Regions from separate parts of the Pelotomaculum isophthalicicum JI genome, predicted to be linked through region 3. Evidence: riboswitches for the same ligand, from Rfam matches in the RefSeq annotation. Region 3 holds a riboswitch; each other region holds the start of a gene.

Region 1 (7,371 bases), on a different contig from region 3:
TATCATGATAGAAAACGGTTGGTTTGAAGAACCGCCCCGTGCCATCGACCGGAGCGAGCTGACTGAACTGAAACACTAGGGGATTATTTTTAGCATTAAATAGCAGCTTAATATAAAAAGAGCCCGGAGGCTCTTTAATAAACAATAGAACTAAATTTAGAAATCCATAGGTGGCATATGGGTCTCCTGAGCTATTTCGGATACCATGCCTGGTGGCTTCACCGGTGCTCCCGCGTCTCCTGGAGATCCCACTAAACCAATAAACTGCTGACCCGGGCAGGCGAAGCCGCCTAGTGTGCCGCACTGTGAACCGCCGAATTGGAAGGGTCCGCATGCGAATGTGAATGGTCTGCAAGGTTGCCCGAACTGGAAGGGTCCGCATGCGAATGTGAATGGTCTGCAGCCGAATTGGAAAGGTCCGCAAGGCTGCCCGAACTGAAATGGGCCGCAGAGGAATATCGGGCATCCACCGCCAGTTGAGGGGGGACCGGGAACGTATCTACCCGGACAGGCAAATGAAAACGAACAGAGATCCGGTGGCCTGCAGATATAACTCTGACTGCAGGTGAAAGCCGGAAAGCCGGTACAGGCAATTTCTGCTTGTGGATCGCTTCCCTGTTGCCCCATGGGATCATTATAGCTATCCCGAAACTTTTGTGCCAATACCTCCATATTTTCTTCGGTCAGAGAACGTTTTACCGGTTCCCAGATAATTTGGACTCTATCAACAGGGATGGTCCCAACGCCACTATCGGTTTCAAGACGTACACATTTCTGGTCGGTTGCTATTACAGTGCCATTAAGTATTCTTCCGTTGGATAGTTCAAGAACAATTTTTTTGCCTTTATTGGCTTGAAGTCTCTCTAACAATTTTGAATTCACTCCTTTCCATGGATATTTCATCCTACAATGTATGTTTATGTTGCGATGATTTAATTTGTTAATATGTATTAACAGTTTGTAGCAGGAATCTGGCAATAATGGGCGAATTAACTTATTTGTTTTTAAAAAAATATCTCCGAGCCAGACAACCTAAGCCCAAGTATGGGTGCCTGGCCGTCAGGGCGCGTTTGGAAACGAATGCACCTCCCATTGTGGAAAGGAGAAGAGGGCTCTATTTATTTCCGCTTTGTTCCTTCAACATGGGACAAAGTTTTATTTTTTTAAAATCATGGTTTTTACGCTCGTATGTTGTGTAGAATGGTCAAGCTTTTTTTCGAATTTGAGTGAAGGGAGGGCGGAATATCGCAGTCGCGGAATAAACCTTAGCAAAATTAATAATTAAAAGGGGAGATTTGTGTGAAGACAAAAAAATTTGTTGCTCCGTTGCTGGTAATGCTTTTAATTTTTGTTTTGGGTGTATTGCAGGGATGCGGCAGCCAACCGGCACAACAACAAGCCGCGCAGGTTCAAAATAAAGATATGATTTTAGCCACCACAACCAGCACTCAGGATACCGGGCTGCTTGACACGTTAGTTCCGGTGTTCGAGCAGAAAACCGGGTATAAGGTAAAGACTATTGCTGTCGGAACCGGACAGGCTCTGACTATGGGTGAAAAAGGGGAAGCAGATGTTCTTCTGGTCCACGCGCCGAAAGATGAAGTGAAACTTGTTGACAGTGGTGTGGGTATAAACTACAAACTGGTCATGCACAACGACTTTATCATCGTCGGTCCCGCCGGCGACCCGGCAGGCATTAAAGGAAGCAATGCCGTCGATGCATTCAAAAAAATAGCCGGTACAAAGAGCATCTTTGTATCCCGCGGCGATGATTCGGGAACCAACAAGAAAGAAAAAGAAATTTGGACTAGCACCGGAATTAAGCCGGAAGGCAGCTGGTATCAGCAGAGCGGCACAGGTATGGGCGCGACTTTAAACATCGCCAATGAGAAACAGGGGTATACCTTGACTGACAGAGGAACTTACCTGGCGCAACAAAAGAATCTCAAACTGGATATACTGGCGCAGGGCGACAAGTCGCTCCTGAATATTTACCATGTAATGCAGGTCAATCCGGAGAAATTCAGCAAGGTTAATAAAGACGGCGCTAAGGCGTTTGTTGATTTTATGATTAATCCGGATACCCAAAAACTAATCGGGGAGTTTGGCAAAGATAAATACGGTGAGCCGTTGTTCTTCCCTGACGCGGGGAAAAATGAACAGGATCTGGGCAAGTAATAGTTTTTTTGGGAAAAAGGGCTGTATCCTTTACGGATACAGCCCTACAGGTTATAATATGATTTAACGTAAACGCAATTACAAGGGTGTGTTAAAGTGCATGAATGGGCGCTGGCGGAATCAATAGTATTTACTGTTAATGAAGAGGCTGATAAAGAAAGGCTTAAAGATATAACCATGGTCAAAGTCAAAGTGGGTGAATTGCAGCAGATAGATCTGGATATATTTAAGTTTGCCCTGGAAAATGTCCTGCCATTGTCCAGCATACCGCTGGATATGAACAGGATAGATATTGAAATAGATGAGAGTACTTTAAAATGCAAAGTTTGCCGGAATGAGTGGAATTTTCGGGAGGCCGCCGGCAAGTTGCCGGAAGAGGAATCGGAGGCAATCCACTTTATCCCGGAAGTTGCGCATATTTATATAAGGTGCCCCCGCTGCGGCAGTCCTGATTTTGAAATTGCCAAGGGGCGCGGGGTTTGGATAGATTATATCAAAGGGGAGAGGTAATGGACCCCAGGCTAAACATCATCGATAAAAGGTTTGAAAATGTCCAAAGAATAATTGCCGTATCAGGAGGCAAGGGGGGTATCGGCAAGAGCTTGACTGCTTCCACCCTGGCGTTGATCTTAACAAAACAGGGTTTTCGGACCGGCCTGCTGGATTTGGATTTCTGCGGGCCTTCCGACCATGTGATCCTGGGCATTGAAGGAGTTTTTCCGGAAGAGGACAAAGGAATTATCCCGCCGGAAGTTCTAGGCGTCAGGTTTATGTCGATCACTTATTTTGCCGGCTATAATCCTGTCCCATTGCGGGGTGGCGAGGTTTCCAACGCGATTATTGAAATGCTCGCGATAACCAGGTGGAATGAATTGGATTTTTTAATAATCGACATGCCGCCCGGTACTGGTGATCCGGCCCTGGACATTATTCGTTTGATTAAAAGAGTAGAGTTTCTTGTTGTCACCACCCAGTCGCGGGTAGCCTTGGCAGTGGCGAAAAAAGAGCTGCAGGTATTAAAAGAGCTTGGGGTCCCTGTCGCCGGTGTGCTTGAAAACATGCGGCGAAAAGAACACTCTACCGTAAAGGAAGAGTTGAGTAGCTGCAAGGTTCCCTTTCTCGGCTCAATATTGTTTGATGATAACCTCGAAGATGCTCTTGGAGACCCGCGTGAATTGCTAAAAACGGATTTTGCCGCTAAGTTGGAAAGAATAGTGAAAGCTGACTTGATCCAATAAATATTGAACCGAGCTGAACATCATTAATAATCCTAAAAGTATAAGTTTGCTCAATATGGCATGGCGCTTACTTTACTAGCGCAACATACTATCTTATTGTTTGGGAAATTATGCTTTTCGGGTAGATTTGGAGGATTGGCGGCAGTGACACGACAGGTTCAACCGGGTGGCAAGACCGTTTCACGCTACCGTATCGTGATCAAAGGCGTTGTGCAAGGGGTGGGTTTCCGCCCCTTTGTTTATAACCTCGCGCAAGTCTGGGGGGTCAAAGGCAGCGTGTTAAATTCCAGCCGGGGAGTGGTGATCGAGGCGGAGGCTGAAGAAAACAACGTCGCCGGTTTCTTAAGTGAATTAAAAAACAACCCGCCTCAACTTTCCAGAATCAGCGACTACCAGTTAAGCAAGATGCCGCCGGCCGGCTATACTTCTTTTGTTATTTTAGCCAGCGACCCGGGTGATGAAAAAGAAGCGCTAGTACCTCCGGATGTGGCCATATGCGCGGATTGCGCCAAAGAGATTATTGACAGGAAAGACCGGCATTATCAGTATCCATTTACCAACTGTACAAATTGCGGCCCGCGCTTTACTATTATTAATGAGATCCCCTATGACCGGCCGAAAACTTCCATGGCTTCTTTCTGTATGTGCGACCAGTGCGCCCGGGAGTATCATGACCCGGCGGACCGAAGGTTTCACGCGCAGCCGACAGCCTGCCCGGTTTGCGGGCCGCATGTGGAAGTGCTTGACAGTGCCGGGAGAAATGTGGCCGGGAAGGAAAACTGGCTGGAAACCTGCTGGAACATCTTGCAAGATGGAAAAATTCTTGCTTTAAAGGGACTCGGCGGCTATCACCTGACCTGTGACGCGAAGAACAAAGAGGCTGTGAAGGCTTTGCGCCGGCGCAAAGGGAGGGACGCCAAGCCTTTTGCCGTGATGTGCCGGGACCTGGAGACCGTTCAAAAGTACTGCGTGGCCGGGGAAAAGGAGAAAGAATTATTAATTTCCCCCCTGGCGCCGATCATCATATTAAGAAAACACTTGCAGACAAGGCTGAATGAGGGCTTGCCGGAAGAACTCGCGCCCGGTTTAAAAACCTTGGGAGTAATGTTGCCGTACACGCCTTTGCACCTGCTCTTGTTTAGCGGGCCTTTAGATATGCTGGTAATGACCAGCGGGAATTACAGCAACCTGCCCCTGGTTAAAGATAACAGCCGGGCGGCGGGCGAACTTGGCGGCATCGCTGATTACTTCCTCCAGCACAACAGGGAAATAGTCAACCGCTGCGATGATTCCCTGATCCAGGTTGTTGACGGGGAACCCCATATCTACCGCCGCTCCCGGGGCTATGTCCCGCATCCTGTGCTGGTGCCCCGCGGGGAGGATGAGCCGGTCATTCTGGGGATCGGCGGGGAGATGAAGAACAACTTTTGCCTGCTCAAGAAAAATCAGGCCTTTATGAGCCAGTATATTGGGGAGATTGACAGTCTGGAAGGAGAGGAAAATCTTTTAACCAGCTTTTTCAATTTGCGAAAGTTAACTGACGCGATCCCCGAAGTTGTGGCGTATGACGCTCATCCGGGCTACGCTTCCGCCAGGGTGGCCCGCCAAATTCCGGCGCGGGCTTATTTTGAGGTGCAGCACCACCATGCCCATCTGGCCAGTTGCCTGGCTGAAAACGGCCTGGGTAACGAAGAAGTGATCGGGGCGATTCTTGACGGTACCGGCTACGGTACGGACGGCAACCTGTGGGGGTTTGAGATTCTAACCGGGAACTATGATGATTTTCAACGCCGGTTTCACTTGGCCTATGTCCCCCTGCCCGGCGGCGAAGCGGCCATCCGCCAGCCTTGGCGCACGGCGGTGGCTTACCTGCTGGCTTTTCTGGGCGAAGAAGGGAAAAGATCCGCCGGTTTAATTTTTCCGGAGAAGAATCTTGATGTTATTGAAAGAATGGTGGCCGGCGGGTTTAATTCACCGCTATCCTCGGGTTGCGGCCGGCTTTTTGACGCCGTATCCGCCCTTTTGGGCATATGCCGGGAAAACACCTATGAGGGACAGGCGGCCGTGGAGTTGGGGGAAGCCATTCAGGAAACAGCGGGTAATGATGATATGCAAACTTACCCTTACGAAACAAGAGAAGGAATAATTTGGCCGGGTCAGATGCTGGCGGCGATAATAGATGATAAAATGGCCGGAGTGCCGGTGCAGTCGATATCCGCCAGGTTTCACCGGACCCTGGTGAGTATGGTCGGTGAGGCGGTTGAGCGGGTATCCGGCGCTACCGGCATAAAAAAGGTAGCTTTGAGCGGCGGAACGTGGCAAAATCAGTATCTGTTCCGGACCGCGAAACAATATTTCAGCGCTCGCGGGTTTGAAGTGTTGTATCACCGGCAGGTGCCGGCCAATGACGGCGGAATAGCCTTAGGGCAAGCCATGATTGCGCACTGGAGGTGGCGGAAAAGATGTGTTTAGGCATACCGGGCAAAGTGGTGGAAGTAAATCAGGCGGAGAGTTGGGCGGTGGTGGAGAGCTTTGGCGTGCGTAAGAAAGTGGGTATCGCTTTAATTGACGAGGACCTCGTTCCGGGGGATTATCTGATGGTGCACGCGGGCTACGCGATTGGGAAAATCGACATGGAGGATGCTCGAGTCTCCCTGGAGCTATGGGAGGAGATATTGCATGCTCAATAAACTGCGCGACCCGGAGCTGGGCAAAAGAATTCTGTCCAAGCTGGTTCCCCTGGCCCGGGAAGCCGCCCGCCTGTTGGGACGGCCGGCTATATTTATGGAGGTTTGCGGCACGCATACCATGGCGATTGCCAGGAGCGGTTTGAGAAGCTTGCTGGCCGGCAGCCTGGAACTGAGAAGCGGGCCGGGCTGTCCGGTTTGTGTCACTGATCAGGGAGACATAGACAAAGTTATCGCCCTTGCCGCCGCCAGACATGACCTGGTTATCGGCACTTTCGGGGACATGCTGCGGGTGCCGGGGACAAACTCCTCACTTGAACAGGAGCGGGCTCGCGGCGCGCGGGTGGAAATATTTTATTCGCCGGCGGAGGCGGTGACCTTTGCCGCCGGACATCCCCGGGATGAAGTGGTTTTCCTGGGGGTCGGCTTCGAAACTACCGCGCCCGCCGTCGCGTTAAGCGTTGCCGCGGCTAGAAGCCGGGATCTGAAAAACTACTCGGTCTTATCGTTTCACAAAACGGTTCCCACTGTTCTGGAAATTTTGCTGAGTGATCCGGAATTAAAAATTGACGGGTTGATTCTGCCGGGGCATGTTTGTACGGTAACGGGGAGAAAGGCCTTCGATTTTGTCTCAACCAAGTTTAATGTGCCGGCTGTTGTTGCCGGATTTGAGCCGGTCGACCTGATGGAGGCGGCTTATTTGTTGCTGAAGCAGATCGTGAGCGGCCGGGCTGAAACTGTCAACGGCTACCCGCGCTTGGTCCGGGAAGAAGGGAATAATAAAGCGAAAGAAATCATGAAAGAATATTTTAAGCCGGTAGATGTTCAGTGGCGCGGTTTCGGCATGGTTCCGCAAAGCGGTCTGGCGCTGCAAGAAAGGTTTTCTTTATATGACGCGGCCGTAAAGTTCCCGGTTGAAGTTTCAGAATCCCCGCCGCCCAGGGGCTGTGCCTGCGGCGATGTCCTGAAGGGGAAAATAGTCTCGTCCGACTGCCCGTTATTCGCCAGGAAATGCACTCCTTTACAGCCGGTGGGTCCTTGCATGGTTTCCACAGAAGGAGCGTGCGCCGCTTATTATCAATACGAGTGGTCCAAGACGGGGTCTAGAGGAAATATAGGGGGGTGAGGAAATGGCTGAAGAAAAAGACAAGGACATCGTTTTGCTGTCCCACGGAGACGGGGGACTGCTTACCCATCAACTCTTGCAGGATTTTTTCTTACGGTATTTCAAAAATGACTTGCTCGACAGTTTAACTGACGCGGCTGTT
Region 2 (7,371 bases), on a different contig from region 3:
GCTACTAACTGCCGTAGCTGATCGATAATATAATTTTCTATTGCTAGTTGCATATCAAAATTTAAACGTTTTTGAAAAGCAATATTTGCCTGAATAAATTCGGTATTATTTTCATTGTTACAAGTTTTTTGTAATATTTTAAATATTTCCTTGTAATATATTTGATAGGCACCTATGTACCACTTAGGAAAAAGGCCCACCTCACGATGTTTTTGGCCGATATAAAGCCGTTGCTTCACGTAATCTTCATTAATAGTGTCCGAGGCTAAACTAATAAAATACTTTCTTTGAGTTTCTTTTAAACGATTAACAGTACTTTTGGCTTCTATTAAGTTTCTTAACTCAGGATATTTCAGAATATGATTATAGAATGCATCTACAACCCGATCAGCTTCTTTGATAAAAATATCCTTAAATTTACCCATTAGCGCTAAATCTTCGGTAGTTATATTTAAAAAGTCTATCTGATCATTACGGGAAATATTATTTACCATTATATGCCACCACCTCCCAAAACGTTAAATTGGCTATATATTCGATAAAAATATTTATTTTCCTTTAAAGAATCAGACCTAATCAACCAAGCTTTCCAAGAAATTATATCAAGCGAACAGACTCACCTGGAAAATACTAAATGTGGGGTTGATTAGTCGGAAAGGGCTGAGAGCAATAATTCTGCTATATCCAGAACCATAATGTCACCTGGTTCCTGCCGCTCTGTTTTTTCCTTAAAAATAGTACGACAATAGGGGCAGGCGGTAATAACCATTGAAGCCTCTGTAGCCAAGGCCTCTTTAACTCGATTAACACTTATCGGGTTTTCTCTTTCCGACCTGGTCCAGAAACGTCCGCCGCCGGCACCGCAGCAAAATGATCCCTTTTTGTTCCTGGGCATTTCTATTAAACGCACGCCAGGTACTGATCTCAATACATACCTGGGCTGCTCATAAATATCATTAAATCGCCCCAGATAACAAGCATCATGATAGTTAACGGCAGTATTCCGCGGGTGGGTAATCTGGAGTCTGCCCTGCCGCAGAAGGTCGGCCAAAAAAGCCGCGTGTGAAATGATGTCATAATTCCCGCCAAATTGAGGATATTCATTTTTAAAGGTATTAAAGCAGTGGGGACAGAAGGTAATAATCTTATTGATACCGTACTTCGCCCAACTGGAAATATTCCCCTGGGCTATTTTTTGAAAAAGAGGTTCATTACCCATCCTTCTGGCCGTTTCACCGCAACACCGCTCTTCCTTTCCGAGAATTGCGAAGTCCACTTTGGCTGATTGCAGTATTTTGGCAAAAGCCGCAGCCGCTTTTTGGGTTGGTTTGTCAAAAGTTCCCTGACAGCCGACAAAAAACAAATAATCGGCATCGGGCTTTTCAGAAATGCTTGGAATCCCTAATTCACCGGCCCAAATATAGTCGTGACCGGGTTTTCGTGGTTTACCGTAAGGATTATCCGATTGCTCAAGATTATTAAAAAACTCTTTCATGGCAGGGGGGATATGTTTTCCCTCCGATACGATACCGCGTCGCATATCAATAATTTTGGAGAGATGGTCAATAGATACGGGGCAAGCTTCGTTACACCCGCCACAGGTAGTGCAACTCCAAATAAAATCATAGTGGAAAAGGTCGCCTGCCATTTTTATTGAAGGTTTGTTTTTTAAAAGCTCAGAACCCTCTTCTTCCAGATATGTGCGGATAAAACCGTTTAGTCTTTTGGGCTTTAACCATTCTTTACTACGTTCCGACGGGCACTCCCGATGGCAGCGCCCGCAAAGCACACAGCTAAAGGTATCAAGCAACTGCTTCCAGGTAAAATCATCAACTGTGTTTACACCGCGTACTTGTTTACTTGTTTCCGCCAGTGAAGCCGGCTGAAGGGATCCTTTCGTACGCAAAGAACGCCAATAGATATTAAAAGGGGCAAAGACAAGGTGAAGATGTTTAGAGTTTGGAATAATAAATAGAAGAGAAAAAATCGTTAAATAGTGAAACCACCAACTTATTTCCATGAGAATGAGCAAGGCAGGCGCGCCAAGGAAAGAAAGCCTGTCAGAAAAAGCAACAACCAGCCAGGCGCCAGGCAATGCTCTTTCCATTAATATGGAATGAATGGATAAGTAAAGGAGTTCGCTAAGGAAAATGAAAAAAATTAAAATAGGAATAGCATAATTCCTAAATGAACTATGAAACCAGTTTTGTTTAAAAAGTTTTAAAAATAAGCGGCGAAAAGTAAAACCAATAATCCCTATTGATACCAATAAAATAAAAAGATCTCTTAAAAACAAGAACCATGGATGCTCCAAGAATGTTATTTCCGCTTTAAAAAGAACTATGGCCGCCATGTCCAAACTGCTAAATATTAAAACAATAAAACCCCACATGATAAAACCGTGGAAAATGCCGGAAAGAGGATATTCCGCAATCTTTTTTTGCAGGAAAACAGCCTGACAGAAATATTGCAACCTTTCCAGACGGTGATTACTACAATTTTCCGGTTTTCCCAAGCGAATATAACAAATACGCCTATATATTTGGAAGAAAAAATAACTAGAGGAAATAATTAATAAAGAAAAAAATATTATTACGCGCATATTAACCTCGACACACGACAATTTGTGTTTAAAAAATCATATAAAAAGGCAATTTCCGTCTGGAAACTGCCTTAACTTCTAGCAATTCTTTCATGTCTTTTAATAAAAGACTCAGAAAGAAAATCTCCTTTCCAGACGGGAGGCACAGATGTTTCCATTTGCACCCAGTGGTTAAAAGCCATAGCTCTCGCTTTAGGTGTTTTAACTCGGAGCGCGTTATTAAATTTATTAACTAAATATATTAATAACGTTTACCGTTTAAGTCAACTTGGTTTAATCAAGTTGAGTAAAATTTATCGCAGACAATTTACTGTATTCCAAATTTACTGTATTCCAATGGCATGAACGAAGTCACGGCGATTTCTTCGCGGGTTTTGATTATAACACCCGGTATTTCACAGGTGCTTGGTATTATAAAACATATCGTTTGCGTGAGGATAATCTATATGCTAAAATATTTTGGGAATAGTTAAGCGCTTTGCGCTTTTTTAGTTTAAACATATTCATACTAGTTATATAACGCATTGTATGCCTGTCATGAAGGGGGAGTTTTGATGTCCGGACATTCTAAGTGGGCTACTATCAAACGCAAAAAAGCTAAAGTAGATGCTCAACGGGGTAAACTGTTTACACGCTTGGCCAGAGAAATTATGGTTGCCGCGAGACGAGGGGGTAAAGACCCGGATGGCAATATGCAACTTAAAACCGCTATTCAAAGAGCCAAGGAAGCAAATATCCCGAATGAGAATATTATGCGCGCTATACAAAAGGGAGCGGGTGAACTAGGCGGTGAAAATTATGAGGAGTTTAACTATGAAGGTTATGGACCCGGCGGAGTTGCGGTAATGATTGAGATAATGACCGATAACCGTAACCGTACGGCAAGTGAAATAAGATATCTGTTTTCAAGAAACGGCGGCAGTCTGGGTGAATCCGGATGTGTCGCCTGGATGTTCCAGGAAAAAGGATTGATTGTGGTTGAGAAAGCAAACTGCAAATATAGCGAAGATGATTTGATGTTGTTGAGTATTGAAACGGGCGCGGAGGATTTTAAGGTAAGTGATGATGAATCCTATGAGATTACAACTGAGCCCGGTGACATGATGACGGTAAAAGAATCCCTGGAAAAGTCCGGTGTCGAGATAGCCTATGCGGAGGTTACTAAGCTTCCATTAAACACTGTCAAACTGGAAGGACAAGAAGCGGAACAGATGGTAAAATTAATAGATGCGCTTGAGGAACACGATGACGTGCAAAATGTTTATACTAACTTCGAGACGGATATGTTGGCGGATATGTAGAAAACAACTAAATGAACTGGAGCAGGAGACAAGACGTTTGGAGGTTTTATAATGAAAATATTGTTGCATATTTGCTGCGGTCCTTGCTCAATATACCCTGTTCAGCAATTGAGAGAAACAGGAATGGATATTTACGGGTATTTCTATAATCCAAACATTCACCCATATACCGAATTTGAAAGGCGCAAGGAAACTCTGGAGAAGTATGCCGCGGATATAGGCCTCAATGTTATTTTTGATAATAATTATCAACTGGAGGAATTCTTACAAGGTATTGTCCATAGAGAGTCAAAACGTTGCCAGTTTTGTTATTCAATGCGCCTAAGCCAAGCGGCCAGGGTGGCTAGAAAAGGAGAGTTTGACTACTTTAGCACAACTTTGCTGGTAAGTCCTTACCAGAAACACGATTTGATCAGGGAAACCGGTGAAGCGATAGGGGATAGATATGGGGTCCCGTTTTACTACGCCGATTTTAGAAATGGCTACCGTGAGGCTGTTGGTTTATCAAAGAAACTGGGTATGTACAGGCAGCAATATTGCGGCTGCATATATAGTGAAAAAGAACGTTATTGCCGCGGCGCTAAGACGTCCGGCGGGAAAAAAGCTAACTTGGGTATATAATTGCCATACATCTGACAGTCTGATGGCTGGATCATGTATTTAGAGGTGGGTGCATGATATGTTAGAATCATTCGGCAAGATGATCCTTCTCTTAGGTCTGTTTCTGATTATAATTGGCGGGCTGCTCCTGATCGGTGGCAAATTGTTCGGACTGGGGCACCTGCCTGGGGATATATTCGTTCAGAAGCAAAACTTTAGCTTTTATTTTCCCGTGGTAACTTGTGTTGTTCTAAGTATTCTGCTTACGATAATTGTTAACTTGTTCATGCGCCGGTAGATATAATTCATATATTTTCAGTTGTTAAAGGATATTGGCAATTTTTATCGAATTTACTTAATGAGTTAATATTTAAGTATCGGGAGAAGAAAAGGTGAAATTAAAAGTAACGACAAGGCAGTTCCCGGTTTTTCTGTCGGTTATTTTCTCGCTTTTGCTTCCGGTTGTAGCGGAGGGGGCGCAGAAGTCTGAAACGGTGCGGGTGGCTCTTGAAAGACAAGCTAAATCTTTGAGCTTTATAGCAAATGGTGATTATCAATTAATTGATTTATCAAATAATAAGGTAATAACTAAAATAGGACGCAAGGAAAGCTGGCAAGTGGATTTACAGGCCGGTCAAATAATGTTCCAGAGTTCCGGAAAAAAATTCGGGCCTTTTAGCGGACCAGTCGTGGTTCAAGAAAATAATACGCGTATTAGTGTTATTGCTGCGAACAAAAATGTTGTGGAAAGAATATCGATGAATGATCTAGTGGCGTTGAATGCCTCGGAGGAATCTGTAAACCTTGGTGAAAACACCAGTCTATATGTTAGAAACGACCGGGCTCAGAAGGAATTGGCCTCAAGCAGCGGATTAAACTTGATTTCATTGCTGGAGGGAGCGGAATACAAGCGCTACCGCGGCAATATTGAATTCCGTGTGGAAAGTGGCGGTCTTGTGGCAATAAATGAATTGAACATTGAGGATTACCTGCGTGGAGTGGTCCCGGCGGAAATGCCGTCTTCCTGGCCGGCTGAAGCGCTGAAAGCCCAGGCTGTCGTGGCGCGCAACTATGCCCTCCAGAAAGTTGAAGCTACCAGCGGCTCCAGCTATAATTTGACAAATGACCAGTTCAGTCAAGTCTATTCAGGCTATGACGCGGAGGTATCCGCCACCGACAAAGCAATTGAGGAAACCCGCGGGGTGGTTATGCTCAACCGGGGCAACTTAATTTCCGCTTTTTTCCACTCGAGCAGCGGCGGTTATACCGAGAATAGCGAGGATGTCTGGTATAATGCCTTGCCGTATATAAAATACAAGGTAGACCCGTATGATAAGAACAATTTGCATTATAACTGGCAGGTCAATTATACAGCTGCTCAGTTGTTGGAAGTGTTCAAGAGCGCCGGTTATAAATTCAAGAATATTACCGGTATTGATACGGCCTATACCGCTTCCGGCGCCAGGGTGAAAAAACTGACGGTTAGCGGTGTGGGAACCGACGGCAAGCCTTTGCGGGCTGAGATTGCGAACGCGGACAACGTAAGAATTGCTCTTGGCCTGAAAAGCGCTTTATTTACTTTGAAAAAAGTGTACGATAAGGATAAAAATCTTACCGGAGTGAATATAACCGGCAGCGGTTGGGGGCATGGTTTGGGTCTATCACAATGGGGAGCCAACGGTATGGCCAAACAAGGTTATAAGTACCAGGATATTTTGAAATACTATTATTCGGAAATTAATATTGTTGAGAATTACGGCAAGTAATAAGTTCTATTTGCAGTCGATGGAATTACGCTTTTCGCGATAATGAGGAGTTGAACAGCGACGGGTGAATTTGACTGATTTTGATTATTTCCTCCCTGAGGAGATGATTGCCCAGGAACCGGTAAGCCGGAGGGACTCTTCCAAGTTAATGGTCCTGCATCTTGACAATGCGCCTCTGGAGCACCGCCGGTTTACGGATTTGGTTGATTATCTCAGGCCGGGAGATACTCTGGTTATAAATGAGACAAAAGTTATACCCGCCCGCCTCTTTGGCATAAAAGATACCACCGGAGCGAGGGTGGAAGTGCTGATCTTAAAACAACTGGAAAAGAACCGTTGGGAGGCGCTGGTGCGTCCGGGAAAAAGGCTGTCGGCAGGCACGAAGATTATATTCGGTGACGGTCTGCTGGAAGCTCTGGTTTTGGACCACACAGATTTCGGTGGCCGGGTGCTGGAGTTCAGTTATAACGGTCTTTTCGAAGAAATCCTGGATCGGGTTGGTACGATGCCAATTCCCCCATATATTAAAAAGCCGCTATCAGATAAGCAACGTTATCAAACAATTTACGCCCGTCAGGCGGGGTCGGCGGCGGCTCCCACTGCCGGGCTTCATTTTTCACGGGAGCTGCTGGAACGGATTTTGAATATGGGTGTGATAATCGTTCCCGTGTTGCTGCATGTGGGGTTAGGTACCTTCCGCCCTGTGCAGGTGAATGATATCCGGGAGCATCATATGCACGCGGAGTATTATGAGATCTCAGAAGAGGCAGCCAGTGCCATTAACGAAACTAAGCGAAGGAAAGGACGATTGGTTGCCGTTGGCACCACTACGACCCGTTGTCTGGAAAGCGCTGCCGGTGAAAATGGCAAGATTTGCCCAGGCTCAGGCTGGACTGATATTTTTATATACCCGGGATATCGTTTTAAACTAGTGGAAAGTCTGGTCACCAATTTTCATTTGCCTAAGTCCACTCTGCTGATGATGGTATCCGCCCTCGCCGGAAAAGATAAGATAATGGCGGCATATAACGAGGCTGTACGGTTAAAATACCGGTTTTTTAGTTTCGGCGACGCGATGTTAATAATATAAAACCGGAGGAAC
Region 3 (7,371 bases):
CATATTTCCATCAAATACCTGATCGGGATTGATTATTGTAACCAACGGAAAACCACAGTCAATTGTTGCTTTATATTGAAAACCGAGTGAGAGCAACTCTCGGATTTTCCCGGATACAATGTTGGCACCGTCGACCACTTTTCCTGGGGTAGTACTAACACTAATATCTTCCGGCCGCAACAAGACATGTACCGTATCGCCCACATCGGCCATACTCCCGGAGACCCTGATTGTATTCTGGTCTACCTGTACGAAAACACCACGTCCATCCTTTTCCACGACTGTACCGGGGAGCATATTTTCTATACCTACCAAAGACGCCACAGTCCGGCTGGCCGGCCTTGTCAAAATCTCGCGGGGAGCAGCTGTTTGAATAATCCTGCCTTTTTCCAGAACTACTACCCTACTGGCCAAGAGAGGAATTTCACTAAAATCGTGAGTAACAAAGACACAGCTTATGCCGGTATCGCGCAAAATTCGCCCCAGTTCTACTGTTAGTGCCGTCCGCGTGGGGGCGTCTAGCGCCGAAAAAGGCTCGTCCAAAAAAAGTACTTTTGGCTCCAGAACTAGTGCCCGGGCTAGACTCACCCGCTGTGATTCACCACCGGAGAGGTGGCGCACCGAACGATGGATTAAGTGTTCGATGCCCAGTCTTTGCGACCACTCAGTAACTGGTACACGGGATTTTTCCATGGGAAGTCCCCTTACCTTCAGACCGGAAGCTATGTTATTGTAAACAGTTGTATCCAGCAGCAGGGGTTCTTGGAAAACCATTGCCATAAGGCGGCGCTGCTTGATAGGTTTTTTCCAGTCAACTATTTCGCCTTTAAAAAACAACTCACCGCCGGTGGGGCGCTGTAAAAGCATCAGCACCTGCAATAGGGTGCTTTTGCCGGCTCCGTTGGGGCCTATTAAGGCAACGATCTCACCCTGGTTGAGAGAAAAATATTCAATATCTAATATTTTGTTTTTCCCTTTAGTTAGCGAGAGATCTTTTACTTCTATGACTTTTTCGCTCATGAGGTCCGCCTCCACTGTTGTTGAATTGTCAAAATCAGGGTTATGCCATAAGCCAGGGTCAGTAGAATAAAGCTGATTGCCATTGCGATGTCTAAGTTGCCCTTGGAAACTTCCAACACAGTGGCCGTGGTCAGAACCGCAGTTTGGCCTTTAATGTTGCCGCCAACCATCATGGACGCACCCACTTCAGAAACCACGCCGCCAAAGCCAGCAATAACTGCCGCTAGAAGGCCCATCCGGGCTTCCCGCGCCAGGAGAAAAAGCGTTTGCCACCAGGTGGCGCCAATGGCAATAATTTGCAGTCTTAGTTTGGGGTTTAGCTGCTGAATGGCGGCAATGGTAAAACCGGTTACGATGGGAAAAGCAATCAGGGATTGGGCGATGATCATTGCGATTGGGGTATACATTAATCCCAGGAAACCCAAAGGCCCGTACCGCCACAGAAAAATGCTCACCCACAGGCCCACTACCACTGGCGGAAGCCCCATGCCGAAGTTTACAATGCTCACAATCAGCTTACGCCCGGGAAACAAGGATAGGGCCAGGAACGTTCCTAAGGGAACCCCAATCAATACACTAATTAACGTTGCCGTGCCGGAAACCTTGATGGTAAGCAACGTAATCTCAAAAAGGTCATGATCTCCTGTAAAAAGTAATTCCAGCGCTTTTATGAAGCCTTGCCATATGATGTCCATTTCCTCTTTTCAACTCCGTTCAGCTATTTATCCAGGTCTTCCATATTCTTATATTTACAAGAAAAACACCTCCCATCGAGCGTGTCATAAAATTAGCCCCAGGTTCTTTACCAAGGCAATATTAAAAGCCGGCCAGGCATTGCGAAAAAATGCCCTATCCGGCTGACGTGCGAATTAAGCTCTCCTTTCCGCAATGGGAGGCTTGAAGGTTTCCCTTCAAACCCTGCCGGCCAACCACCATAACTTTAGAGTTTCAGGTGAAAAGGCTCGGAGATAAAAATATTTTATTTATTCTAGATATAACTGGTTAAATAAAAACTCAGCAGGTGAGCCCTATGAATTATGGAACACTTTGCCGCGCGCGCATAAAAAACCCCTACTATTTAAAAGTAGGAGTCATTAGCCGCTCATAGGCATCAGGCGAACTCCATCGCCTCTTAAATGATAAAACTATGAACAATGTAAATACATATTTACAATACTCATAAAAAATACCATGGAAAAACCTTATTGTCAATCAACTTTATTGGACAACCAGGACCGAAATATCGGACTTGCGTAAAAGTTTTTCCACGTAACTACCGAAGAATATATCTTTTATCATGTTATCTTTTCTGGGTGTTACCACTACGAGGTCAAACATGCCTTTTTGAACAAAGTTTTTTAACTCTTCACAGGATTCGCCTGCGATGGTATGCGTAGGCAAGTCAAATCCCGCTAAGCTAGTTAAAAACCTGGGCCTGTCCGATTCTTTTTCAACAAAAGTTAGCTCGCCGGCTGCTTCTTGGTGAAATGCCTTAATGTCGGAAACATGTTCCGGCTTTTTAAGCAACTTGACCAAATGACATTCCGAACCAACCATTTTCGCTAACTTGAGGCCACTATTCAATGCCCTTTTTGCTCCCGGCGAACCATCATACACAACCAAAACTCTGTTGAACATTTTGGGAGCCCCCTTTGTAATTCTTTCCCCTTGCTGAAAATTAGTCTAAACAGAAAACTCCACTATATACCTGTTGGAGTTTCATATTGACTTAATAATTTTTTTCAAATAAAATTTTAATAAGCGGATATTATGAGGTGATGGAGCTCACTTATATGCCTTGTCGAGGCTAATAGCTCCTACCAATATTTTCTTATTGGTGGGAGTTTTTATTTTTTGCCGGCTTCGTATATAGCGCCGCTACCTGTTTTGACAGTTCTTATGGCAATCTTTTTTACGAAAGGGTGATTTGTGGTGCTGGACCATTATGTGCTAAAGAAAAATAGCCTTTTGCAGATCCTGGCTGAAGCAGTTGATTTTGCTGCAAAAAAGGGAAACAGCCCAGCCGCTTCGCTTTTAAAAGAGAGTGCGGATAAACTTTCCCGGGAAACTTTTACCCTGGTCATACTCGGTGAATTCAAAAGGGGCAAGTCCACCTTCATCAACGCTCTTCTGGGCGGCAACCTGCTACCGACTGCCGTCGTGCCGCTGACAGCCATTCCCACCATAATCCAGCACGGTGAACAACTCGGCGCCTCTGTCATTTACCTGGACGGCACCAGAAAAGCAATTCCGGTCAGCCAGATCGCCGATTACGTTACTGAAAGGGGAAACCCCAAAAACATCAAAAAACTGCGCGAGGTGCAAATCATTCACCCGTCGGAATTTTTAAAACAAGGCGTCATCCTGGTGGACACACCGGGTGTCGGTTCTGTCTATGAGCATAATACCGACGCGGCGTACGCTTATCTTCCCCATTCCGACGCCGCCATCTTCATGATTTCCATCGATGCCCCCCTCAGTAAAATAGAAATTGACTACTTGAGAGATATTTCTAAATATGTGAACAAGCTTTTCTTCGTATTGAACAAAATCGATATCGCTTTACCGGAAGACATCACCGAGGCATTGGCATTCACCAGGGAGACCCTGTGGAACAGCCTGGGCGAAGGAGAATACGACCTGATTCCTCTCTCGGCGCGCCAGGCCCTGCTCGGAAGAACCGGCGGCGGAAACGGACAGCTGCGGGTGGATGCCGGCGGCATTGAGAAGCTGGAAGAAGTGCTGGGAAATTTTATCCGGAACGATAAAGGGCGGCTGCTCCTGGAGTCTTCCGCCGCCAGGGCGTTACGGACCATCAACGAACTGGAACTGGAACTTCAGCTCTGGCAGCGGGCGATGGACGGCTCGCTGCAGGATCTGGATGAAAAAATCACACTTTTCGCGGCTGAACTGGAAAAGCTGGAACAAGAGCGGGAAGACTCGATTTATCTCCTCTACCGTGAGGTGGACCGTTTGAGCGCTATGGTCGAAGAGGATATTAATGAATTCAGGACGGCTAAAACAGGTGAGCTATTACATCTGATCGAGGAATCTTATAAAAAAGAGTCGTCCGAAAAGTCAGCAAAAGAGTTGACTCATTGCCTGAACGATTTCAGCAGAAACCTGATCCAGTCGGTATTGAATGAAAAGCGCAACGAAGAGCGCTTGAAGGTAAGGAGTCAATTTGAAAAAGTGTCGATGCGGTTCTTTAGCCGGATCGAAGGGATTGTAGATAGAATGATGTCTATCTCGGCCGAGATTTTCGATGTGCCGGTGGAAAAATCATCATCCAGAGAATACATTATGGGTTCTAAAAAATTCTTTTTTCACTTCGAAGAGCACCCGACCTTTATTCCTTCGCTGGAAATGCTGTCTGTCTCCGGTTTACTCCCGAAAGCGTTGATTAGCGGCCACCTTCTTAATAACGCTAAAAATAAGCTGGTGGAATTATTTGACCGCAACTGCGGCCGGGTGCGCTACGATCTGGCGGACGGCCTGAAAGAAGGCGTGCGGGACGTGGCCGGCGAGCTCAGACTGCGCGCCGACGCGGTGTCCCAAGGGCTGCGTACCGCCCTTCAGAAAGCCAGGGCGGAAAGGGGATTGAGTGAGGAGGAACGCCGTGAAAGGGTAAAGATCTGGCAAAGGGATTATAACGAACTGATTAAGATGAAGGAAACAATAAGGGAAATCAACGCCTCGCTGTAGCGTTTAACAAAGAACTTTTCAGGGAAACAAAATCTTTGTAAATCTGGTGAGTAAATGTGGCAAACAGCAGGCCACCTTTTTATCAAAGCACTATTGAAAAATTACTGCTTGAAAATCGTTGCCCCCCATGTATTTACGGTGAGGAAAGCAAGAAAACATACCTGACGTGGTTTGATATCGAATATTATAACAGCCTTCCCACAATGCTTGAGGTGTCTAAAAATGGTTTTTGCAAACAACACGGCTGGCAAATATCCTCACTGGGCAATAAATTGAGCACGCTTAATCAATTTGTTGCAAACATCAAGTTGACTGAGCTAAAAAACATAAAAGCTGTTTTACAAAGCAACAAAAATGGATGGCTTGGCCAGATATGGCCTCTTTCCATTATTTTTTCAAGACGGTCTGTAAATGTCTTCCTTGATATCCTAATAAGATTGCATACTACTAAAAAATGTCCGATATGTGAAACAATTGAGCAAGGTGAACAGATGGCTTTAACTTACATGGCCAGTTTTTTAAAAGAAAAAAAAGGACAGGAAATATACCGGAAATCGCCTGCCCTTTGTTGGAGACACTTAATAGGTTTATTCTACGAAGTTCCAACAGAGATAACGCTTTTATTAGCCGATATTCATATTGAGCAATTGCAGAAGTTAGATAGTGATTTTGAAGAATATTTCAGAAAAACGGATTATCGCTTTTCCAATGAGCCAAAGGGGGAAGAACAACTGGCCTGGCTGAAAAGTTTAAGATTTTACGTCGGTGAACGGTTTAAATAAAATTGGTACCTGATTGAATCAATTATCGGACAACCAGGACCGAAATATCAGAGTTGCGTAGCAGTTTTTCCACGTAACCGCCGAAGAGTACATCTTTTAGCGCAGTATCTTTTTTCGGTGTTACCACTACGAGGTCATAATCACCTTTTTGAACAAAATTTTTCAATACTTCGCAGGAGTCGCCCAGGATGGTATGCGTGGGCAGGTCGAATCCCGCCTGGCTGGCTAAAAACCTGGCGCCGACAAATTCTTTTTCGATAAGAGCTAGCTCGTTAGCCGCTGCTTGGTAAAATACCTCAATATCGGAAATGTGTTTCGGCTTTTTAATCACCCTAACTAAATGACATTCAGAACCTGACATTTTCGCTAACTTAAGCCCATCCCTTAGTGCTTTTTTGGCTTCCGGGGAACCGTCATATACAACCAAAACCTTGTTGAACATTCTTAGACCCCCTCGTACTCTTTTCCCCTAGTTAAATTAATTTTAGCAAAAACTCCCACTGTTACCAGTAGGAGTTATCTGCAGGGTCTAAACAAAGTTTACTATTATATATTTATTTAATTATACACAATATTCAAAATATATCAAACAGATATTAAAAATTGCTTAACAAAAAAGGACAAACTATCATTTTAACCTTAATCTTAAAAACCTAGGATTACTCGAAAACATCGCCAACCAGAGAAAAATTGTCCACCTCGTGGAATACCTGGGGGAAGTTAAACAGAAGCTTTTACAAGGCCGCTTCAATTTGGTTGTCCTTGGTGAATTCAAAAGAGGAAAAACCACTTTTCTTAATGCCCTCCTAGGCGCGGATCTTTTGCCGACTGCCGTCGTGCCGCTAACTTCCATTGTTACCTTAATCCAATATGGCGAGAGGATTAGCGCGAAGGTAACTTTCCTGGACGGGGTTGTCGAAGAAACAACGCTGGATGAATTGCACTTATACGTCACCGAAGAGGGCAACCCCTGCAACGAAAAGAATGTCAAGCTTGTTCATCTTGAGTACCCGTCGCCTTATCTAAAAGACGGCGTCGTTTTAATTGACACGCCAGGAGTAGGGTCAATTTACCAGAACAATACGGATGAGACTTATAACTACCTCCCCAAGGTGGACGCCGCTATTTTTCTTTTATCGTCCGACCAGCCGATTAGCCGGTCCGAACTTGATTTCTTGAAGGATATTGGGCAGTATTCAGCAAAGACATTCTTTATTTTAAATAAAGTTGACTATTTAACTGATTTGGACAAAAAAAAGGCGCTTGAATTTGCCAAGAAAGTTCTGGCTGAAAAAGTTGGCTTAGAAGAGATAAATATTTACTCGCTTTCTGCCAAGTTGGCCCTGGATGGAAAGATTTCCGGCGACGATGAAAAAATAAAAGCAAGCAACCTGCCGGCGTTTACCGCTATGCTAGAGAAATTCCTGCTAAAGGAAAAGGGGCGCGCGGCTATTAACGCAACCTGCAACAAAGGCAACAACGCGGCCGGGGAGTTGCAGCTCGGGCTGGAACTGGAGATGAAGGCACTGGGTATTCCCCTAGAAGAATTGAAGGCTAAGATAGTACTGTTTGACGAAATGGTCATAAATCTGCGTCAGGAACAAGAGGATAACGGTTATATCTTTCAAGGTGAGAAAAGCAAGGTGTACCAGGAGCTTGAGCATGAAATAACCGTGTTCCAGGAAAGTCAGGACATAATGATTGTTAAAGAAATCGAACAGGAATACTAGACTAAAAAGGAACTTTCCGGACGGAAGCTGATACACTACCTGGAAGGTTGCATTGAGAACAGGATCCGATCAGCCTTCGACGAGTGGCAACCCAAGGTAGAAGAGAAAGTGAAGGAAGCTTTCGACCGGGTAAT
Region 4 (7,371 bases), on a different contig from region 3:
CGGCGGTACATCACCGTACAGCTTCAGCTTAACCAGCGGAGGCCTTCCCACGGGGTTAAGTCTGGCTAGCAACGGAACGATCAGCGGCACCCCAACTACCGCGGGCACCTGGAACTTTACGATAACAGTAACAGACAACGCGTCGGTTAGCGTGAGCCAAGCATTTAGCCTTACCATTCAGGCCTAAACCCGGCTCATCGGCAGCAACCGACCAACGGAAAAATATAGCCATAATTTAAACCCCACCTCTTCTATATAAGATAGAGTATTGATGGTGGGGATTTTTATTTTGAACCAATCGGCGTTTATGGGGGCAAAATGCTTGATATTGTTAACTGAAGTTGAAGTTTGCAGTAATGATACTGAAAAAAGCCTTCTTGATAAAAATGTTAAGGATTTACATTAATCTGTATAGGGATATAATTATACTCAAACGGAGTCGGTGTTTATATTAATTTCATGATTAATTGGAGGGATAATATGTTCAGTGAAAACAGTAAACCCGTGGGACTAAAAAAAGTTAACAGCACTGTTATATTGACTATTGATAATCCACCAGTAAACGCCCTAAGCATTGAAACCCTTAATGCTATAGATCAAGCTCTAGACCATATTTTGGCGGAAAGAGAGATTAAGTCCGTAATCATAACCGGGGCAGGTGGCGCTTTTATTGCCGGATTAGATATCAAGATACTTCTTTCATTAGATGAGGTTTCCGCGCGAAATTTTATGCACCGTGGTCAGAGTATAATGCAAAAAATCGCGGATTTACCCATTCCAACCATAGCTGCTATTAACGGTCCGGCGCTTGGCGGGGGAAGCGAGCTGGCATTGGCTTGTGACATTCGCTTAGCCGATATCAACGCTCGCCTCGGATTTCCAGAAATAAACCTTGGTGTTATGCCAGGTTTTGGAGGAACTCAGCGGATATCCCGAATGGTTCCCTTGTGTAATGCGTACGGAATGCTATATACCGGAGAATTAATTACTGCCGGGGAAGCCTGCCGGATAGGGATGATCAATCGGGTGGTCCCCCAAGGGCAGGTTCTGAATGAAGCAATCAAACTAACTGAAAAAATAGCGTCTAAAAGGCAGTTAGGAATACAGGCGATAAAACAGGCTGTTAAACTTGGCAAACAGCTTTCTTTACGTGATGGTTTAGCTGTCGAAGCGGAATTATTGGGTAAATTATGTAAGGGTGAAGATGTCAAGGAAGGTGTTAAAGCTTTTTTTGAAAAACGCTCACCTGTTTTTCATGATTAATAATTGAATGTGGCAGCACTGGGGGGGGAACGATGCCCATGTGACTTTATTTCCGCTTCTCCCCCTTTGTTATATAACCAGGCGCCTTAAACGGCCTCTGCAACTTTCTCAAGATTACTCGCAGATGAAGCCAATTCTTCTTTATCCGATATACCAATTGTGTTGTGCACTGTTACTGAAACCCTATACCTTAAACACCTTTCTCTTAAACAGTTCTTGTATTATTATTCCCGCTATGAAGCCGGCGCCCATATTCCAAATGGCAAATCCGGCTGTTGCCAACAACGTATAATAATCACTCTTTTCCCTGCCCACATCACGGGCTGAAGCAGCCAGCTCCAAGCCGGCGAAAAATAAAATTACACCCAGTACGCTCAAAGGAAAAATTTTAAATATTAACAATACCGAACTGCTGAAACATAGTCCTGTTATCAATAAAAAAACACCCACGATTATCAAAGCCCCGCCGGTCCGGGCGCCGAAACGAACGTGTCCGGCCATGCCCCCGGCCCCGTGGCACATGGGGATACCCCCAAATAACGGGGAAATGAGGTTTAGAATCCCCTGGGAAACAGCAATTTTCTTTTCGGTGACAGGCCGTTCAGGAAACAACCTGTTATTTTCAGCTGTTATGGCAATAACAGCGTTACCGAGGGTTAACGGCGCCTGGGGAATGCCCAAAATGAGCGTGCCCTTTACGAAGTCAGTCCATGTGATTTGTCCTAATACAAAGTGGGGCAGTTGGAAATCAAAATGGATACCGGACAATTCCTTAAAAAGCTCAGGATTCCTTACCAGAGCGGCAATTAATCCAAAGATGATTAAGACAAACATGGCGGGGATTCGCCTGCCGGCAAGCAGCATAAAAGTAATTGCCAGAGCGATAACAGCCACGATAAAATCGGACTTCATCATTTTGATACCTTCCATGATAAAGGACAGGCCCAAGCCTAAAACGATACCCCTGACAACCGGTTTGGTAACCATTCGGGAGATAATATCAAGAGTCCCCGTCAGTCCCATGGCCAGCCAGAATATACCGGTAAAAATTCCGGCCCCCCAGACCATACCCGGTGTGATGGCGGCCGCCTGGGTGATTGCGGCGCTGCCGATCGCTTTCATGGGTTGAATAGGAATAGGCGTTCGGTAATACAACCCTGAACAAATTAACAGGATGCCGAATGTAACCAACAAACCCAGCGGCTCTATCTTCATTATCATGATATAGCCCATTGCAAAAGGTATAAATGTTCCCAAATCGCCAAAAGCGCCGGCCCACTCATAACGATCAAAGCGATTACGCGGGGTTTTAACTGCCGCAGTATCAGTGCTTTCCGTTTGAGATATTTAAACTCACCCCTCGCAATGTTTTTTTACCTGCATCTATAATTCAATTCGACAGCACAAACCATAATTCCTATTTAATAAAAATGACTTCATTTTGATTACAAAATGTTTCCCCGGTAAAAAATTGCAATATTCTTCATATTTTGATAAGATAATCACCAAAATAGTGGAGGTGAATAATATGGCAGGTGCAAAAATTTTTGTTCGTGAGCGGCGCAAAGTAGGAGAAAAAGAGAAACAGCCGCGTTATTTTGTGGTGGCCGTGGCGGGCGTGGATCTAAAGATCAAGGCAAAGCATATCAGGAAAATGGAAATAGAAGAGATCGCCGGCGTCATAGGGGCTGACGTTGTATACCTGAAGGCCGGGAAAGACAACAAGGAAGATGATGACCTCGATGACGACGACAATGAATAAAAAAGAAGGTTAGAATATGGCTCTGATCCGTGAAAAGGATAGTAAAAGGCTGCATGTCAAAAGCAAGCTGATGGGCGAGACCCTCGTGGGCAAGACATTTTTAAAAAGTCTGGAGTACAGGGAACCGTTTAAAATCTTGCCCGACGTGAATGTGCTTAAAATCGGCGGCCAGAGTATTACCGACATGGGGGCTAAATCAGTCCTGCCGATTATAAAAGAGATTGTCGAAAACGCCGGCAAACACAAAATGATCATCGCGACCGGTGGTGGAACCCGCTCCAGGCACGCTTACGCCATCGCCATGGAACTGGGTATGCCAACAGGGATAATATCAAAGCTGGGCCAGAGCATATCCGAGCAAAATGCCCTGATGATAAGCATGCTGCTGCTGCCTCACGGGGGGATCAAGGTCGGACACGACGACATTCCAAAACTGGGCGCCTATTTTAACCAGGGCTGCATTCCGGTGATTCACGGCATGCCGCCGTATGGGTACTGGGAGCACCCGCCGGAGGAAGGCCGCATTCCCAGCAACCGCACCGATGTCGGGACGTTTTTACTTGCTGAGGTGATTGGAGCCAGGCATTGCATTCTGATTAAAGACGTTGACGGTTTGTATGCGAACAATCCGAAAGTAGATCCGGATGCCGAATTCATTCCAAAGATTGGCGCTAAAGAGTTGCTGGACAGGGACCAGGACGACCTGGTCGTGGAAAGGGTTGTGCTGGAGCTGCTCACCCGTTCCCAGAACATGAAACAAATTCAAATTGTCAACGGCCTCAAAGAAGGCAACATCACCAGAGCTTTAAACGGTGAATATGTGGGTACCATCATATACAAAGACAAGTAAACAGAATACATTCTTAGGAACATTCATCGGGGACATCCAAACGTTTAAGAGGTTTGTCCCTTTTTCTTTTTCCGTCAAACCCCGCACAGCTTTGGGTAATTTTTTCACCTTAAAGTAAGGCCGCAGTTTCGTTATAGTAACCTATTTAGAACCCTTGCCATAAAATATTACAACATTTAACAATCCGGCAAGGGGGTTTTATCTTGAATTACACTGTGCAAGCGGGAGAAACCTTATTTCTTATCGCTCAAAAATACGGCGTAACCCTGGACGCCTTGATCGCGGCCAATCCTCAGTTAGCGGACCCGGGCCTTATTTTCCCGGGACAGGTAATCAACATACCGGCGCCGGGTCCGGCGACAAGTCCTTTTCCCGCCGGCGCCGGTAAAGAAATGCCGGGAGCGCCGGGTCGAAAGCCGTTGCATTTCATTTCAATAACCGAAGGCGGCAGGGATGTCCGGGGAGCCTCAAATGTACCCGTAAAACCAAAGTTTACCCTGAGATTTGATAAGAATGTTGTAAACAGCAAGGTCTGGGAGAATAACGTAAAAAGCTTCACTCTCGTCTCTCAACGCAATGAAAATGTTCCTTTAAATGTTACAAAGGTTGATGACACCGTTGATTTTTCCTTAAGACAATATATTTATATCGAACCTGTAAATCCTCTTACTCCAGGCACAACTTACACATTGAGCATTTCACCGGGGCTGATGTCATTGGCCGGCGAAACTCTCGGCCAGAGCACTTCCGGCCAAGCTGTGACGATAACATTCAGGACCGCGGGTTAGACCGCGCCGCTTGGCGGAATATATCAGCATATTAATATTTTCTTAACTGCTCTTTGGTACATGTTTGCCACAGGGCGTCTATTTTCTCTTCCGCGCCGGCGGGGAATACAAACAGTACAAACTTGCCTTCCAGCAAAACAGGCTTTACCGTCTTCCCCAGCCTGACCGTCTCATCATTATTCAGCGCCGCCCCATCAAGAACTCTCACCACGTCAACACAGGTTTGGGAGATGATGTCGCGGACGCTGATCACGCCGCTTGCATTTTTTATTTTAAGTTTACCCCTCAAGCGGCCGTCGTTGCCGCTCAGGCGCAGTCCCGCCCCGGCCAGCGCCCCGATCACGCCTTGGCCGTCGCCGCCGTGCTCAGACAGGTGTATCCCAAGCTGTTGGGCAAGATTATAAGCTTCCTGTTTGCTTACAACGGTTTCCTTGGCTTTGCGGCCAAAATCGATCAGGAGCCCGGGCTTGCTTAACCGTTCAGGCACGGCAACGCACAGGCCGGGGTCCGATCCTTCAGCGCTTTCCTGAGACAAAAAATCTGAAGCGAAATCGATTAGAACATCAAGATAAGGTTCAGCTATTTCGGCTTCAAAACACATTGAACTATTGTGGGATGTGTACGGGATGTCAGGGTGTACAAGCAACTGGTGCCGGGTCACCCCGTAGCTCTTTCCCCACCCCAGTTCTTCCATGGTCTCCGATATTTTAGCCGCCAGTTCTCCTGTTCCCCAGTCGCTGTCGATATTGTCGGTGTCGTCAATACACACAATTATTCGCACTTTACCGAAAAACCTCCCTCTTCCGTTCGTATTATACGAATACGCTGCAATCATTGCATATTATCAAAAGTCATTCTAATTAATACTTATATGTTTTAATTCATTCGACATGTAAATAATTATTAAGTGTCAGAGCATAACCGGAAAGTTCTTGAAACAACTGAATCCGGGGCGCGTCCACCTGCGGTAGCGGCAGTTGTAGCAGGTCAGCACGCCTTCCAGGTAGATTTCCTCTTCAACATCATCCTTGTAAAACGAACAGGATGTGGCGAAAACCACGGTCGCGTTAATGCTGTTGTCTCCTGGAAAACATTTTGCCCCACCCGTTTCCTCCATGCTTTTTGATAACACTTCCCTTGTATCCATGATAGTAAACTCTTCACCCCTTTTTGAATTATTTATCTCAACCCCGCTAAAAAGCAATGCCGGGCAAGCTTTGCGAAAATACAAAGTTTGCCCGGCACAGCAGCCAGGTCAAAACTCTCCTTCTCGCAATGGAAGGTATACTGGTTTCCCGGTACGCCCTGCCGGCCGAAAACCATGGCTCAAAAGCTTTAGGTCTTTAGGCTCGGAGAGTAGTATAAAGAATTCCTGAGTAAAAATAAAAGCTTTGCCCGCTGTAAAAAAGGACAAAGCTTTCTTTCTAAAAACTCCTCCTTTCCGCACCGGGAGGTACGGGGGTTTCCCATCCGTACCCTAACGGCTTGGCTACCGTACCTTGTTTGCTTAGGTATGCCAAGCTCGGAGATTCTTTCACACAATATACTTATTCAACACCAACAAACAATTTCCTGCCAGTTTGCAATTTTTTTTATCAATATCGTTCTGCTTATCTGGGCAGCTTGAGGGCGTTCATGATCACTGTGGCCGCCTCGGCCCTGGTAGCCTGGCCCTGCGGCAGGAAGGTATTGCCAGGATACCCGCTAATCACGCCGTTTCGTACCGCCACGGCCACATCCCCGGTGGCCCAGGGAGAAATGTCCGCGCTGTCCGCGAAGGATGTTCCCTGGGAATATAGCGTGGTAAGCCTGGCGGCCTTGACGATCATCGCGGCCATCTGCTCGCGGGTGATTAGGTCGTCCGGCCCGAAGGTATCTTCGTCGTAACCGCCAGCAATCCCGTGGGACACTGCCGTGGCGATGTTGTCTTTGGCCCAGTGATTCCTTGTATCGCTGAAAATTTTGCCGCTTTGGGGCGCCAGGTTGAACGCTTTTACCAGCATGGTGGCGAATTCCGCCCTGGTAATGGTGGCATCGGGCTTAAAGCTGCCGTCGGGGTAGCCGCTGGTCACCTTCAATTCCACCAGTTTCTTGATGCTTGCTTCCGCCCAGTTGCCGGCGGTATCGCTGAAGGTTCCCGGACTGGACGCCTTCGCCACGGCAAACACGGCGAACTTGGCAAAGTGGTTCACCTGCGCGGAGATATCTGAGCCTGCCACGGCGCCGCCGAGGTTGACCCACTTGCCAGCCGCCTCATCGTAGGCGAAAATAGCCGGGCTTTCACCCGCGTCAACCACTGCCGGGTTGAAGCCGAGGGTCAGGGTGACATTCTTGGCAAAGGTGTAAGCGGATTTCCCCCCCACCGTGCACTCGAATACGTCACCGGCCTTTTTGGCATCCGCAGGAGCCGCCGGGGGCGTGTCCGCCTTGCGCACGCTAACTGCCACAGGATCGGCGCCGTTAAGCGCGTTGGCGGGGATCACCACCTTGGCATCACCACCCAAGCCCACCGTCCCGCCGCCCGCCGGGTTAACCATGGCCGAGCCGGTGGTGGAATTGGCGGGGGCGGGCGCCGGTTTACCGGAAGCGGTGGTAAAATCCACTTCCTGCTGCACGCCCGCCGACATGCCGTTGTTGCTGGTCAGGGCCGGGCCGACGATAATCTTGTAAGAACTGGACGGCTGCAAAGGAAACTGGGGCGCCACAAA

Evidence for each region. Region 3 has a riboswitch for molybdenum cofactor ahead of L7E55_RS13985 (ABC transporter permease). Riboswitches for the same ligand answer to the same signal wherever they lie in the genome.
Region 1: another riboswitch for molybdenum cofactor. It lies ahead of L7E55_RS13880 (ABC transporter substrate-binding protein); the one in region 3 lies ahead of L7E55_RS13985 (ABC transporter permease).
Region 2: another riboswitch for molybdenum cofactor. It lies ahead of L7E55_RS10060 (heterodisulfide reductase-related iron-sulfur binding cluster); the one in region 3 lies ahead of L7E55_RS13985 (ABC transporter permease).
Region 4: another riboswitch for molybdenum cofactor. It lies ahead of L7E55_RS14385 (hypothetical protein); the one in region 3 lies ahead of L7E55_RS13985 (ABC transporter permease).

Annotation. Positions count from the first base shown of each region.
Region 1 covers NZ_JAKOAV010000030.1:33,217-40,587, reverse strand. Annotated here, with positions in the region: gene L7E55_RS13890 (DUF3231 family protein) at 1-79, shown strand, start outside; gene L7E55_RS13885 (LSm family protein) at 157-870, opposite strand; molybdenum cofactor riboswitch at 1,005-1,121, shown strand; gene L7E55_RS13880 (ABC transporter substrate-binding protein) at 1,336-2,178, shown strand; gene hypA (hydrogenase nickel incorporation protein HypA) at 2,275-2,688, shown strand; gene L7E55_RS13870 (P-loop NTPase) at 2,658-3,416, shown strand; gene hypF (carbamoyltransferase HypF) at 3,561-5,888, shown strand; gene L7E55_RS13860 (HypC/HybG/HupF family hydrogenase formation chaperone) at 5,879-6,106, shown strand; gene hypD (hydrogenase formation protein HypD) at 6,096-7,229, shown strand; gene hypE (hydrogenase expression/formation protein HypE) at 7,234-7,371, shown strand, end outside.
Region 2 covers NZ_JAKOAV010000017.1:43,072-50,442, reverse strand. Annotated here, with positions in the region: gene L7E55_RS10065 (globin-coupled sensor protein) at 1-494, opposite strand, end outside; gene L7E55_RS10060 (heterodisulfide reductase-related iron-sulfur binding cluster) at 647-2,473, opposite strand; molybdenum cofactor riboswitch at 2,711-2,826, opposite strand; gene L7E55_RS10055 (YebC/PmpR family DNA-binding transcriptional regulator) at 3,157-3,903, shown strand; gene L7E55_RS10050 (epoxyqueuosine reductase QueH) at 3,955-4,524, shown strand; gene L7E55_RS10045 (DUF2905 domain-containing protein) at 4,583-4,801, shown strand; gene L7E55_RS10040 (SpoIID/LytB domain-containing protein) at 4,896-6,269, shown strand; gene queA (tRNA preQ1(34) S-adenosylmethionine ribosyltransferase-isomerase QueA) at 6,334-7,359, shown strand.
Region 3 covers NZ_JAKOAV010000031.1:8,270-15,640, reverse strand. Annotated here, with positions in the region: gene L7E55_RS13990 (ABC transporter ATP-binding protein) at 1-1,020, opposite strand, end outside; gene L7E55_RS13985 (ABC transporter permease) at 1,017-1,715, opposite strand; molybdenum cofactor riboswitch at 1,881-2,000, opposite strand; fluoride riboswitch at 2,099-2,159, opposite strand; gene L7E55_RS13980 (universal stress protein) at 2,239-2,658, opposite strand; fluoride riboswitch at 2,786-2,847, shown strand; gene L7E55_RS13975 (dynamin family protein) at 2,953-4,725, shown strand; gene L7E55_RS13970 (DUF6062 family protein) at 4,782-5,507, shown strand; gene L7E55_RS13965 (universal stress protein) at 5,530-5,949, opposite strand; gene L7E55_RS13960 (dynamin family protein) at 6,209-7,237, shown strand; gene L7E55_RS13955 (hypothetical protein) at 7,346-7,371, shown strand, end outside.
Region 4 covers NZ_JAKOAV010000033.1:20,024-27,394, reverse strand. Annotated here, with positions in the region: gene L7E55_RS14420 (putative Ig domain-containing protein) at 1-187, shown strand, start outside; gene L7E55_RS14415 (enoyl-CoA hydratase/isomerase family protein) at 481-1,263, shown strand; gene L7E55_RS14410 (putative sulfate/molybdate transporter) at 1,447-2,610, opposite strand; gene L7E55_RS14405 (hypothetical protein) at 2,792-3,025, shown strand; gene L7E55_RS14400 (amino acid kinase family protein) at 3,042-3,875, shown strand; gene L7E55_RS14395 (LysM peptidoglycan-binding domain-containing protein) at 4,079-4,663, shown strand; gene L7E55_RS14390 (hypothetical protein) at 4,695-5,444, opposite strand; gene L7E55_RS14385 (hypothetical protein) at 5,574-5,894, opposite strand; molybdenum cofactor riboswitch at 5,911-6,030, opposite strand; molybdenum cofactor riboswitch at 6,082-6,203, opposite strand; gene L7E55_RS14380 (S-layer homology domain-containing protein) at 6,274-7,371, opposite strand, start outside.